2 regions of the Peribacillus sp. TH14 genome follow, and region 1 is predicted to be linked to the other one. Evidence: a T-box and tRNA genes for the amino acid it is inferred to sense, from the RefSeq annotation. Region 1 holds a T-box; the other holds one or more tRNA genes.
The links. The T-box of region 1 lies ahead of tyrS (tyrosine--tRNA ligase). A T-box ahead of a tRNA ligase gene usually reads a tRNA of that ligase, here a tRNA-Tyr.
Positions count from the first base shown of each region.

Region 2: it encodes a tRNA-Tyr, which carries the amino acid that the T-box ahead of tyrS (tyrosine--tRNA ligase) is inferred to sense. The anticodon was not compared.

Region 1 is NZ_JAEKEK010000001.1:3,453,075-3,459,585, forward strand. It holds gene acsA (acetate--CoA ligase) at 1-25, shown strand, start outside; gene JFU50_RS16740 (transglycosylase domain-containing protein) at 218-3,241, opposite strand; T-box leader at 3,388-3,603, shown strand; gene tyrS (tyrosine--tRNA ligase) at 3,674-4,930, shown strand; gene rpsD (30S ribosomal protein S4) at 5,037-5,639, opposite strand; gene JFU50_RS16755 (sensor domain-containing diguanylate cyclase) at 6,123-6,511, shown strand, end outside.
Region 2 is NZ_JAEKEK010000001.1:1,851,221-1,857,731, reverse strand. It holds rRNA gene JFU50_RS08965 (16S ribosomal RNA) at 1-341, shown strand, start outside; rRNA gene JFU50_RS08960 (23S ribosomal RNA) at 517-3,450, shown strand; rRNA gene rrf (5S ribosomal RNA) at 3,525-3,640, shown strand; tRNA gene JFU50_RS08950 (tRNA-Asn) at 3,687-3,761, shown strand; tRNA gene JFU50_RS08945 (tRNA-Thr) at 3,765-3,837, shown strand; tRNA gene JFU50_RS08940 (tRNA-Glu) at 3,867-3,941, shown strand; tRNA gene JFU50_RS08935 (tRNA-Val) at 3,960-4,035, shown strand; tRNA gene JFU50_RS08930 (tRNA-Thr) at 4,055-4,130, shown strand; tRNA gene JFU50_RS08925 (tRNA-Tyr) at 4,149-4,232, shown strand; tRNA gene JFU50_RS08920 (tRNA-Gln) at 4,336-4,410, shown strand; tRNA gene JFU50_RS08915 (tRNA-Gly) at 4,414-4,485, shown strand; tRNA gene JFU50_RS08910 (tRNA-Ala) at 4,507-4,582, shown strand; gene rocF (arginase) at 4,819-5,721, shown strand; gene JFU50_RS08900 (aspartyl-phosphate phosphatase Spo0E family protein) at 5,854-6,039, opposite strand; gene sigW (RNA polymerase sigma factor SigW) at 6,212-6,511, shown strand, end outside.

The DNA.
Region 1 (6,511 bases):
TGATTTATCATCAATGGAAGATTAAAAAGCCGAGTTATCTGGAATCAAGAATAGTAGAAAAAAGGCATCCATGTTCATTGGCATGGATGCCTTTTGTGTTTAAAGTTTAAGGGTCCTATGCTAATCAAGTTAAATAGCATAGGAAATAATAAATCTATAAAAAAACAGGCTGTCGGGTCGTTTCCCCGCAGCCTGCTAAGTTACTTCAAGAAGCGTGTTATTCTTCTTCCTCTTCTTCAGCTTTATCTGTGTCTTTGTTTTGGTCTGTATTTTGGTCTTTATTTTGGTCTGTTTCTTTGTCTATATTTGTATCTTTTCCTGTATCTTCTTTATCTGTGTTGTTTGTATCTTTGTCTTTTTCTGCAGTAACGTTCTCTTCTTTTGAGTCTGGTTTTTTCTCTTCGGTATCTGTTTTTTCATTTGCGATATTATCTTTATTCTTAGTGGAATCCTTTGATTTGTTGTCTTTATCTTTATCTTTATCTTCCGCTTTTGCACTTGTCTTTTTAGCGCCAATTTCAACGTGTTGCGAAGGTGCTGATTCTTTGCCGACTATGTCTACAGCTGTTACGTAATAAGATCCACCTGATCCGGCAGTGTAAACAAGATTACCCCCAGAATTAATGCTCGCCACTTTTCTACCATTTTTGTAGACGCGATAGCCGACGACATCTCCTTCAGGGTGAAGCCCCCATGAAATCTTATTGTTACTTACAGTGATAGAAAGGGCATTAGGCGCTTTTCCATTATCATTAAGTGTCGCTTTCGTCCCGACGACATTGCCCCATTTTTCTCCTCCGGGAATTAAGGATCCGGGATCATCCACATATTTCAATCCGATATCTTCAAAGGACGCAGGATTCAGCATGAACCCACCGCTTGTGAATTCGCTCGGTGTTTGTGGAAGAGCCGCGTATCGTTTGCTGCCGACTGATACATATTGTCCATCTATGAAACTATTATCTGCTCTAGATGGGGCATATTTGGCGATGAATAAATCAGACTTGACAAGTCCAGCCTTTTGACATGAACTTGAAGGCAGAAGGCCTGAAACGCCACAGAAGGAACGACTGACAATTCCGCCGGGCATCTCAAACCGCTTATCAGGGTCGACGAGTTTTGAATCGACTTTGTATGCGGCATTTATCAAATCTGCCCAATAATAGATATTACGTTTATTATATTCAAGACCATTATAGGTCCCTTTTAAAGACTTCGGTGTGTCATAACCCATCCATGTACCGAACGTTACATTTGGATTAGTGGCGACAAACCAAGCATCCCAATAGTTTTGTCCAGTCCCGGTTTTACCTGCCCAGTCACTGGAGAAAGCAAGTCGGTTCCTGACCGAAGCTGCAGTACCGCTGTTTACGACATCCCGCATCATATCAAGCGTTAAATAAGCAGTTTGCGGTGAAAATACTTTTACTGGTTTTGCTTTGTGTTCATAGATGACCTCATCATCTTTTGATACGATTTTGTCAATCATATAAGCATCAACGAATTCCCCTGAATTGGCAAATGTGCCAAACGCATTGACATTTTCTTCAACGGTTACACCTTTGTCCAAGGCACCTAATGACATGGCACGATTTGAGTAATCCCCTTTTGTTAAAGATGTAAAGCCCATTTTTTCCAAATAGGAAACCGGATTTTGGTTGATGATTTTCATGTAAAATAGGGCAGCTGGAATATTATACGAATTCTTTAACGCTTCCCGAGCTGTCGTTAAGCCGGTGAGGCTTCCGCCGCCATAGTTTCCCGGCCGCCACGGCGTATTGCCTGGAATGGTAATTGGTACGTTGGCTGTTACACTCCCAGGTGAAATCTTTCCTAGCTCAATGCCTGGACCGTATACCAATAGCGGTTTCATCGTTGAACCATTTGACCGTAGTGATGATGTTGCATGGTTTGTTTGTTCCCGTTTAAAGTCACGTCCACCGACAAAACTGATGATTTTCCCTGTTTTATTTTCAATAAGGATAGCTCCCGCCTCAACGGGCTCTTTTACAGTTTTCATTTCTTTCGTATCCGGATCGATGACCTGTTCGGTTTTATCATATCCGAAATTTGGATAGTTTTTAGTTACTTCTTGCATTCGGTCATAGATCTTTTTATTGATTGTCGTATAAATTTTATAGCCGTTTTGACGCAGTTTACGATCAGCTAGTGCTAAATATTGCTTTTTTAAATCATCGTTCTCTAAATCTTTTTCTTCATATCCATCTTCTTTTGCTAAGCTAAGTGACAAAATTTCAATGGAACGTTTTTCTATTTCATAGGTGAGCCATGGATATTTCTCAGAGGGCAACGCCTTTTTACCGATAAAGTCTTTTGTTATGTCGTATGCGATTGCTTTATCATATTGTTCTTTTGTTATGTATTCATTGCTATACATTCGTTTTAATACGGTTTTCATCCGGTTAATTCCGGGCTCTAGATTATCTTTAAGCTTCCCTTGCTGGGTATATGGAGTATACCCAAAAGGACTTTGCGGTAATCCTGCAATAAAGGCAGATTGGGGTAAAGATAGATCTTTAGCTTCCACTCCGAAAATACCTTCGGCAGCCGACTGGACACCAGCAATATTCTGTCCGGAAGAGTTTCGTCCCAAAGTGGAGACGTTTAGGTAGGTTTCTAAAATCTCTTCTTTTTCAAAGAACTTCTCGACCCGGAGCGCAAGTAAAATTTCTTTTGCTTTCCGTTCAAATGATACTTCGTTCGTTAAGACTTGGTTTTTTATGAGCTGTTGTGTTAAAGTACTTCCACCTGATTGAACGGATGCATTCGTAAATTCCTGATAAACTGCACGCAGGATAGCCTTCGGAACAACTCCGTTATGTTCATAAAAATACTCATCTTCTGTAGCGATGACTGCATTTTTAAGATGGTCGGAAACTTTATCGATGGACACTTCTTCACGATCAAGGTCACTCTTGAGCTTGCCCAAGTATACTTTATCCGCAAAGTATACCTCAGAGGTCTCTTCATAATTGTAAATGTCCTTTTTTAAATCATCCTTTGAGCGTACCGGCTCATTATTGACGAGGGCAGCGAAATAGCCGGCTCCAACGCCGCCGGCGAATGAGAATCCTAGAACCCCAACAATAATGAGGATCAACGTTAGGTTCCAAATGACTTGGTATGTAACCCTTGCATTTTTTTGTGTTTTTTCATTTTGAAAAAAACGGGTTAGCTGTTTCCATGCTGTTTGAAATCTATCTTTTTGATTATTATTCATGTATCATACCCCCTGAAATCACATATATTATAGCATATAACACGGAAGGGAAAGGCGAACTTTCATATTTTTCTAGAATCTGTAAGGGTGATGTTGACAATGAATGTTATGTATGATAAAAACTTATTAACAATAAAATTTATTAAAAAAGCGCGATGATAGGACCCAGTAGTCAAACTATCCCTGTTTTAGAGAGCCGGTGGTCAGTGGAAATCGGTACATATAGTGAGATGAATTACTTCCTTGAGCATTTGCTGTGAATGATTAGTAGCAGGAAACGGTTGACGACCGTTATTCGTCTCGAGCGGAGGACGCTTTATGTCCTCAAGTTGGGTGGTACCGCGAATTTATTCGTCCCTTCATATTTATATGAAGGGGCGTTTTTGTATGCTTTTTGCGGGATATTTTCGGATTTGAAGGAGGAATTATAAAATGGAATTGCTAAAGGAACTCGAGTGGAGAGGGATTATTTATCAACAAACGGATGAAGAGGGTTTTAAGGACCTTTTAGAAAAAGAAAAAATTTCTTTATACTGTGGGGTAGATCCAACCGCGGATAGTATGCACATCGGACATCTATTGCCATTCTTAACAATGCGCCGTTTCCAACAGCACGGTCATCGTCCCCTTGTACTTGTAGGAGGGGCTACTGGACTTATCGGTGATCCAAGCGGTAAAAAAGAAGAACGCCAGCTGCAAACGTTGGAAAAAGTGCTTTATAATGCCGACTGTATTAAAGGGCAGCTATCCCATATCTTTGACTTCGAAGGTGAAAATGGCGCAGTTATGGTCAATAACTATGACTGGATAGGTAAAATCGACATGGTTACGTTCTTGCGTGATTACGGGAAATACATCGGCATTAACTACATGTTGGCAAAAGACACGGTTGCTTCCCGTTTGGAAACAGGGATTTCTTTTACGGAATTCGCGTATACAATTTTACAAGGGATCGACTTTGGTCATTTATACGATAATCATGACTGTAAGTTGCAAATTGGCGGGAGTGATCAGTGGGGCAATATTACGACTGGTCTTGAAATGATTCGTAAATCGCATGACGAGGAAGCAAAAGCGTTCGGCATGACGATTCCGCTCGTGACGAAAGCGGACGGAACGAAATTCGGTAAAACGGAAGGCGGAGCAATCTGGCTTGATCCGGAAAAAACGACTCCTTATGAATTTTACCAATTCTGGATTAATACAGCGGATGCTGATGTCGTGAAATACTTGAAATTCTTCACATTCCTATCACGTGAAGTAATTGAAGAGTTAGAGCAATCCGTGCAGACTGAACCGCATTTACGTAAAGCTCAAAAAGCTTTAGGGGAAGAAATGACACGTTTGATTCACGGGCAGGAAGCTCTTGACCAAGCAATCAAAATCTCTGCAGCTCTATTCAGCGGTGAGGTGAAAAATTTAAGTGCGGCCGAAATTAAATTGGGCTTTAAAGATGTTCCTACCTTTGAACGTGAAAGTAAGGAAGATATCAGCTTAGTTGATTTAATTGTTGAAGCGAAGATTTCTCCATCGAAGCGACAAGCTCGTGAAGATATTCAGAATGGTGCAATCTCCATCAATGGCGAGAAAGTGACTGATCTGCAATATGTCGTGGCTGAAGAGGTTAAGATTGAAGGAGAGTTCATCCTTGTTCGTCGCGGTAAGAAGAAATATACATTAGTGAAATGAGAAAACAAGGCCCGGCTGAATCTCAGCCGGGCCTTGTTTTGTCTGGAAGTTGAGTTCTGTGCACAAAAAAAAACCCCATCCAAGGATGAGGTTTTTTTTGAAGTTATTAACGAGAGTAGAACTCAACGATAAGAGCTTCGTTAATTTCAGCAGGCAATTCAGAACGTTCTGGTAAACGAGTGAAAGTACCTTCTAATTTCTCAGCATCAAAAGTAAGGAAGTCAGGTACGAAGTTAGTTGCTTCAACTGATTCTTTAATGATTGAGAAGTTACGTGATTTTTCACGAACTGAGATTGTTTGTCCAAGAGACACTTTGTAAGAAGGGATGTCTACGCGACTTCCGTCTACAGTGATGTGACCGTGGTTAACAAGTTGACGTGCTTGACGACGTGTACGAGCTAAACCAAGACGGTAAACTAGGTTGTCAAGACGTGATTCAAGAAGAACCATGAAGTTTTCACCATGAACACCTTTAAGTTTGCCAGCGCGGTCGAACATTGTGCGGAATTGACGTTCAGTGATTCCGTACATGTGACGAAGTTTTTGTTTCTCTTGTAGTTGAATTCCATATTCAGAAATTTTTCTACGTTGGTTAGGACCATGTTGTCCTGGAGCATAAGGGCGTTTTTCTAATTCTTTACCAGTACCTGTTAGGGAAATTCCTAAACGACGGGATAGTTTCCAGCTTGGGCCAGTATAACGAGCCATAGGATGACTCCTCCTTTAAATGTTTTTATTTTGGTAAAATAAAAACCGTGTGAATAAACGGTTATGACCATTTTGTTTTCATGTACCTTCGCCCTAGCAGCAGAGAGTTACGAGATACACCTCTGTATGGAGGAACAAAATGAGAACATAAAAGCTGTCACATAGGCTGCAATATTTTACACAAGGAGTATTGTATAATATTCTGCTCAATGAGTCAAGGACAGTTAGCTTTTCATTAAAAGGGAGTTTAAAGATAATTCAAGGGATAAAATTACAATTACATAAAAAAGTACTATTTTTGGGAGAGTTTTTCCGATGAAAGCGTTATAATAAGTAAAAAGTATGAATTTCAATAAATAGTTTCCTGGGAACTATTACCATAAGTTTCGATAAATCTAGTTTTTTGCTTCGTTTTAAAGTGGAAGTATTATGAAACCTTAAAAGGTTCTTTAAAAAATAGGCTGTAATATAGGGATGATAGAGATGAAGATTAAAACAGCTCGGTTGATTAATGAATTAAGAGTACTTTTCTTTAAACACATACAGAATATGCAAGGTGAACTCCATTACGAAACATTCTTGGAGACTTTTTTATTTGAGACGAAAGACCTGCTAGGTATGGAAGAGGTAATGTTCTTTAAATTTGATGAGTGGAAACAGCAATTTTATAAAGAAACCTCTACCGGATGTTTTCACGATTATAACATGCAGGTTCCTGTACAAGAGTATATAGAAATGATCTTGAAAGAACGGAAAGATGATAGAGATGTAACAGTAAGTATGCAGCAGGAAGTAAAGGATTTCCAGACTGTTATACCACTTTGGGATAATGGTAAGATCATTGGATTAACGGCCTTCAAAGAACGGAAAAA
Region 2 (6,511 bases), 1.6 Mb from region 1:
CATGCCCCTTATGACCTGGGCTACACACGTGCTACAATGGATGGTACAAAGGGCTGCAAACCTGCGAAGGTAAGCGAATCCCATAAAGCCATTCTCAGTTCGGATTGTAGGCTGCAACTCGCCTACATGAAGCCGGAATCGCTAGTAATCGCGGATCAGCATGCCGCGGTGAATACGTTCCCGGGCCTTGTACACACCGCCCGTCACACCACGAGAGTTTGTAACACCCGAAGTCGGTGAGGTAACCTTTATGGAGCCAGCCGCCTAAGGTGGGACAGATGATTGGGGTGAAGTCGTAACAAGGTAGCCGTATCGGAAGGTGCGGCTGGATCACCTCCTTTCTAAGGATAAATACGAGAGCGCTTTTGTTTTGTTCAGTTTTGAATGAGTAATTCATTCAGATACGAAAGATCTCATCACGTTGTGATGAAGTTTTTTCTTCTTTGTTCCTTGAAAACTAGATAATAGATAGAAGGCAATTAATTTTTTCAAAGCATCAGTAAGATCTTTTTTAACGGTTAAGTTAGAAAGGGCGCACGGTGGATGCCTTGGCACTAGGAGCCGATGAAGGACGGGACTAACACCGATATGCTTCGGGGAGCTGTAAGTAAGCTTTGATCCGGAGATTTCCGAATGGGGAAACCCACTGTTCGTAATGGAACAGTATCTTTACCTGAATACATAGGGTACTGAAGGCAGACCCGGGGAACTGAAACATCTAAGTACCCGGAGGAAGAGAAAGCAAATGCGATTTCCTGAGTAGCGGCGAGCGAAACGGAATTAGCCCAAACCAAGAGGCTTGCCTCTTGGGGTTGTAGGACACTCAACATGGAGTTACAAAGGAACGGGGTAAATGAAGTGATCTGGAAAGGTCCGTCAAAGAAGGTAAAAACCCTGTAGTTGAAACTTCGTTCCCTCCTGAGTGGATCCTGAGTACGGCGGGACACGAGAAATCCCGTCGGAAGCAGGGAGGACCATCTCCCAAGGCTAAATACTACCTAGTGACCGATAGTGAACCAGTACCGTGAGGGAAAGGTGAAAAGCACCCCGGAAGGGGAGTGAAATAGATCCTGAAACCGTGTGCCTACAAGTAGTCAAAGCCCGTTAATGGGTAATGGCGTGCCTTTTGTAGAATGAACCGGCGAGTTACGATTTCATGCGAGGTTAAGTTGATAAGACGGAGCCGCGACGAAAGCGAGTCTGAATAGGGCGAATGAGTATGAGGTCGTAGACCCGAAACCAGGTGATCTACCCATGTCCAGGGTGAAGTTCAGGTAACACTGAATGGAGGCCCGAACCCACGCACGTTGAAAAGTGCGGGGATGAGGTGTGGGTAGCGGAGAAATTCCAATCGAACCTGGAGATAGCTGGTTCTCTCCGAAATAGCTTTAGGGCTAGCCTCAAGATGAGAGTATTGGAGGTAGAGCACTGATTGGACTAGGGGCCCCCAACGGGTTACCGAATTCAGTCAAACTCCGAATGCCAAATACTTATTCTTGGGAGTCAGACTGCGAGTGATAAGATCCGTAGTCGAAAGGGAAACAGCCCAGACCACCAGCTAAGGTCCCAAAGTATACGTTAAGTGGAAAAGGATGTGGAGTTGCTTAGACAACCAGGATGTTGGCTCAGAAGCAGCCATCATTTAAAGAGTGCGTAATAGCTCACTGGTCGAGTGACTCCGCGCCGAAAATGTACCGGGGCTAAACGTATCACCGAAGCTGTGGATTGACACCGTATGGTGTCGATGGTAGGAGAGCGTTCTAAGGGCGTTGAAGTCAGACCGGAAGGACTGGTGGAGCGCTTAGAAGTGAGAATGCCGGTATGAGTAGCGAAAGAAGGGTGAGAATCCCTTCCACCGAATGCCTAAGGTTTCCTGAGGAAGGCTCGTCCGCTCAGGGTTAGTCGGGACCTAAGCCGAGGCCGAAAGGCGTAGGCGATGGACAACAGGTTGATATTCCTGTACCACCTATACATCGTTTGAACGATGGGGGGACGCAGAAGGATAGGGTAAGCGCGCTGTTGGATATGCGCGTCCAAGCAGTTAGGCCGGAAACGAGGCAAATCCCGTTTCCATTAAGGCGGAGCTGTGATGGCGAGGGAAATATAGTACCGAAGTTCCTGATTCCACAGCCGCCAAGAAAAGCCTCTAGTGAGATGTAAGGTGCCCGTACCGCAAACCGACACAGGTAGGCGAGGAGAGAATCCTAAGGTGTGCGAGAGAACTCTCGTTAAGGAACTCGGCAAAATGACCCCGTAACTTCGGGAGAAGGGGTGCTTTTTAGGGTGAATAGCCCGGAAAAGCCGCAGTGAATAGGCCCAGGCGACTGTTTAGCAAAAACACAGGTCTCTGCGAAGCCGCAAGGCGAAGTATAGGGGCTGACACCTGCCCGGTGCTGGAAGGTTAAGGGGAGAGGTTAGCGCAAGCGAAGCTTTGAACCGAAGCCCCAGTAAACGGCGGCCGTAACTATAACGGTCCTAAGGTAGCGAAATTCCTTGTCGGGTAAGTTCCGACCCGCACGAAAGGTGTAACGATCTGGGCACTGTCTCAACGAGAGACTCGGTGAAATTATAGTACCTGTGAAGATGCAGGTTACCCGCGACAGGACGGAAAGACCCCGTGGAGCTTTACTGCAGCCTGATATTGAATTTTGGTACAGCTTGTACAGGATAGGTAGGAGCCTGAGAAGCCGGAGCGCTAGCTTCGGTGGAGGCGTTGGTGGGATACTACCCTGGCTGTATTGAAATTCTAACCCGCGCCCCTTATCGGGGTGGGAGACAGTGTCAGGTGGGCAGTTTGACTGGGGCGGTCGCCTCCTAAAGAGTAACGGAGGCGCCCAAAGGTTCCCTCAGAATGGTTGGAAATCATTCGTAGAGTGTAAAGGCACAAGGGAGCTTGACTGCGAGACCTACAAGTCGAGCAGGGACGAAAGTCGGGCTTAGTGATCCGGTGGTTCCGCATGGAAGGGCCATCGCTCAACGGATAAAAGCTACCCCGGGGATAACAGGCTTATCTCCCCCAAGAGTCCACATCGACGGGGAGGTTTGGCACCTCGATGTCGGCTCATCGCATCCTGGGGCTGTAGTCGGTCCCAAGGGTTGGGCTGTTCGCCCATTAAAGCGGTACGCGAGCTGGGTTCAGAACGTCGTGAGACAGTTCGGTCCCTATCCGTCGCGGGCGCAGGAAATTTGAGAGGAGCTGTCCTTAGTACGAGAGGACCGGGATGGACGCACCGCTGGTGTACCAGTTGTCTTGCCAAAGGCATAGCTGGGTAGCTACGTGCGGACGGGATAAGTGCTGAAAGCATCTAAGCATGAAGCCCCCCTCGAGATGAGATTTCCCATAGCGCAAGCTAGTAAGATCCCTGAAAGATGATCAGGTTGATAGGTCAGAGGTGGAAGCGTGGCGACATGTGGAGCTGACTGATACTAATAGATCGAGGACTTAACCACGCTTTAAAAAATGAAATACCTTCTTATTATCTAGTTTTGAAGGAATGAAAATTTCTTCAAAAAAATGAATATAGTCTGGCAATGATGGCGAAGAGGTCACACCCGTTCCCATTCCGAACACGGAAGTTAAGTTCTTCAGCGCCGATGGTAGTTGGGGGTTTCCCCCTGTGAGAGTAGGACGTTGCCAGGCTATTCATTTAAAATCTTTAAATGAGTATTAGGAAACATTATATTATTCCGCAGTAGCTCAGTGGTAGAGCATTCGGCTGTTAACCGAACGGTCGTAGGTTCGAGTCCTACCTGCGGAGCCATATGCTTCCATAGCTCAGTAGGTAGAGCACTTCCATGGTAAGGAAGAGGTCAGCGGTTCGAATCCGCTTGGGAGCTTCCCAATCTATCTATTATCATAAAATATCGGCCCGTTGGTCAAGCGGTTAAGACACCGCCCTTTCACGGCGGTAACACGGGTTCGAATCCCGTACGGGTCACCATTATATACTTATTAGTCCGGAGGATTAGCTCAGCTGGGAGAGCATCTGCCTTACAAGCAGAGGGTCGGCGGTTCGATCCCGTCATCCTCCACCATTTTATTTTAAAAATATTTGCCGGTGTAGCTCAACTGGTAGAGCAACTGACTTGTAATCAGTAGGTTGGGGGTTCAAGTCCTCTTGCCGGCACCATTTACAACCATATATTGCGGAGGGGTAGCGAAGTGGCTAAACGCGGCGGACTGTAAATCCGCTCCTTCGGGTTCGGCAGTTCGAATCTGCCCCCCTCCACCATTTTAATAAAAACCTGTGGATCAGTTATATATTCTCTGTAAAAGGGAAATATATGATTACCACCTTTTTATTTTGTTGAATATTAATTATACATATTATATATTGGGCTATAGCCAAGCGGTAAGGCAACGGATTTTGATTCCGTCATGCGAAGGTTCGATCCCTTCTAGCCCAGCCATTTGCGGAAGTAGTTCAGTGGTAGAATACAACCTTGCCAAGGTTGGGGTCGCGGGTTCGAATCCCGTCTTCCGCTTACTATATATTTATTCCTTTAGGGGCCTTAGCTCAGCTGGGAGAGCGCCTGCCTTGCACGCAGGAGGTCAGCGGTTCGATCCCGCTAGGCTCCACCATCTAACTACATACACTAAAACTTACGTCTTAAGCCGATTACGGCTTAAGACTTTTTTTATTTTAAATATCTAACTTTTATTACTTTTACCTTCTAATAAGAGAACGGTTCAATTAGGGATTTTAAGACAAAGAGTAAATACGGTAAAAAAGCTAATTAGCTGCATCTTTATACATATAAATGTTCAGTTGAACCACTAGGCATATAAGATATAAAATGGTAGAAAGGGGGAATTATATGTCTATTCAGAAAATTTCCATTATCGGTCTACCTATGGATCTTGGTCAGGCGAGACGAGGGGTGGATATGGGACCGAGTGCAATCCGCTGTGCAGGGATTGTCGAACGGCTTGAACGATTAAAAATAGAAGTTGAGGATTTAGGAGATATAGTAGTAGGACGCCCTGAAAATGCACAGAAATCTGGTACAAATTTAAAAAACTTATCGCTAGTTGCTAAGGGAAACATTCAATTAGCAACAAGAGTAGATAAAATTATACAAGGCGGATCATTCCCGCTCGTTCTTGGGGGAGACCATTCGATAGCCATCGGAACACTCGCAGGGGTTTCGAAGCACTATGAAAATGTAGGTGTAATTTGGTATGATGCACATGGAGATTTAAATACGGAGGAAACTTCACCATCAGGGAATATACATGGTATGCCTCTAGCTGTCAGTATGGGGCTTGGCCATCCCGATCTAGTCAATATTCATGGTTCAACTTCTAAAGTAAAACCAGAAAATATCGTAATTATCGGGGCACGTTCATTAGATGAAGGTGAAAAAGAATTAATACATGAAAAAGGGATTAAAGTGTTTACAATGCATGAAATTGACCGAATGGGTATGGCTAGAGTCATGGAAGAGTGTATAGATTATTTAAGAGAAAGAACAGATGGTGTTCACCTTTCTTTGGACCTGGATGGAGTAGATCCCGCGGATGCGCCTGGGGTAGGAACACCGGTAATTGGTGGTATTAGTTATCGTGAGAGTCATTTGGCTATGGAAATGCTGGCGGAGTCTGAGTTAATTACATCAGCTGAATTTGTTGAGGTAAACCCTATTTTAGATGAACGTAATAAAACCGCAATCGTTGCCGTGGCCTTAATGGGCTCGCTATTTGGAGAAAAGCTAGTATAACTGATAAAATAAAAGAAACAGTAACCAGCTTGTGTTAGGTTACTGTTTTTTATATGCTAGAAGACGTAAGTTGATTTTTCAGGATGGTTTTATAATATCTATATTTATATGGTTGTAATCTCAGCTCCATATTCACTTTAGAGCACATCGGTCGATTTGGCTTCCATTTTTAGTTAAATGGAAGTATTGATTGATCAAAACATCTAGTTTACTGCTTACTTCAATAACTTCATTATCAACCATCGAGGAGCGGGAAGCTAAAATTATCATTTTCTGTCTGTATAGTTCAATATGATCTAAAATTTGTTCAGCAGTCATACAGCGATTCACTCCCTTAGGTTTTACAATTTTTAATTATATAGCCTTGTTTTTTTTTTCTTAAACATAAATTGTAAAACTTTGTTAAAATTAAAGTAATAAATTTTGAAACCTTTTAGCTTACGATTCGTAATAATCGTATAGCCGCATGAGCGGGGGTAAAAACCGGAAAATGGATGCACTCATTAAAGAGAGAATTAATCAAGTATTAAAGGGAGACCATAATGCATTTGGGGAAATTGTCGAACTATACAAGGACAAAGTTTTCCAGATATGTTTTAGGATGCTCGGAAACAGGCAAGAAGCAGAAGATTTGGCACAAGAGGCCTTTGTTAGAGCCTTTGTGAATATTCGTAGTTTCAATATACAAATGAAATTTTCTACGTGGTTATACCGTATTGCGACGAATCTTTGCATTGACCGTCTTCGTAAGAAAAAGCCGGATTACTATTTGGATGCAGAAGTTAGTGGA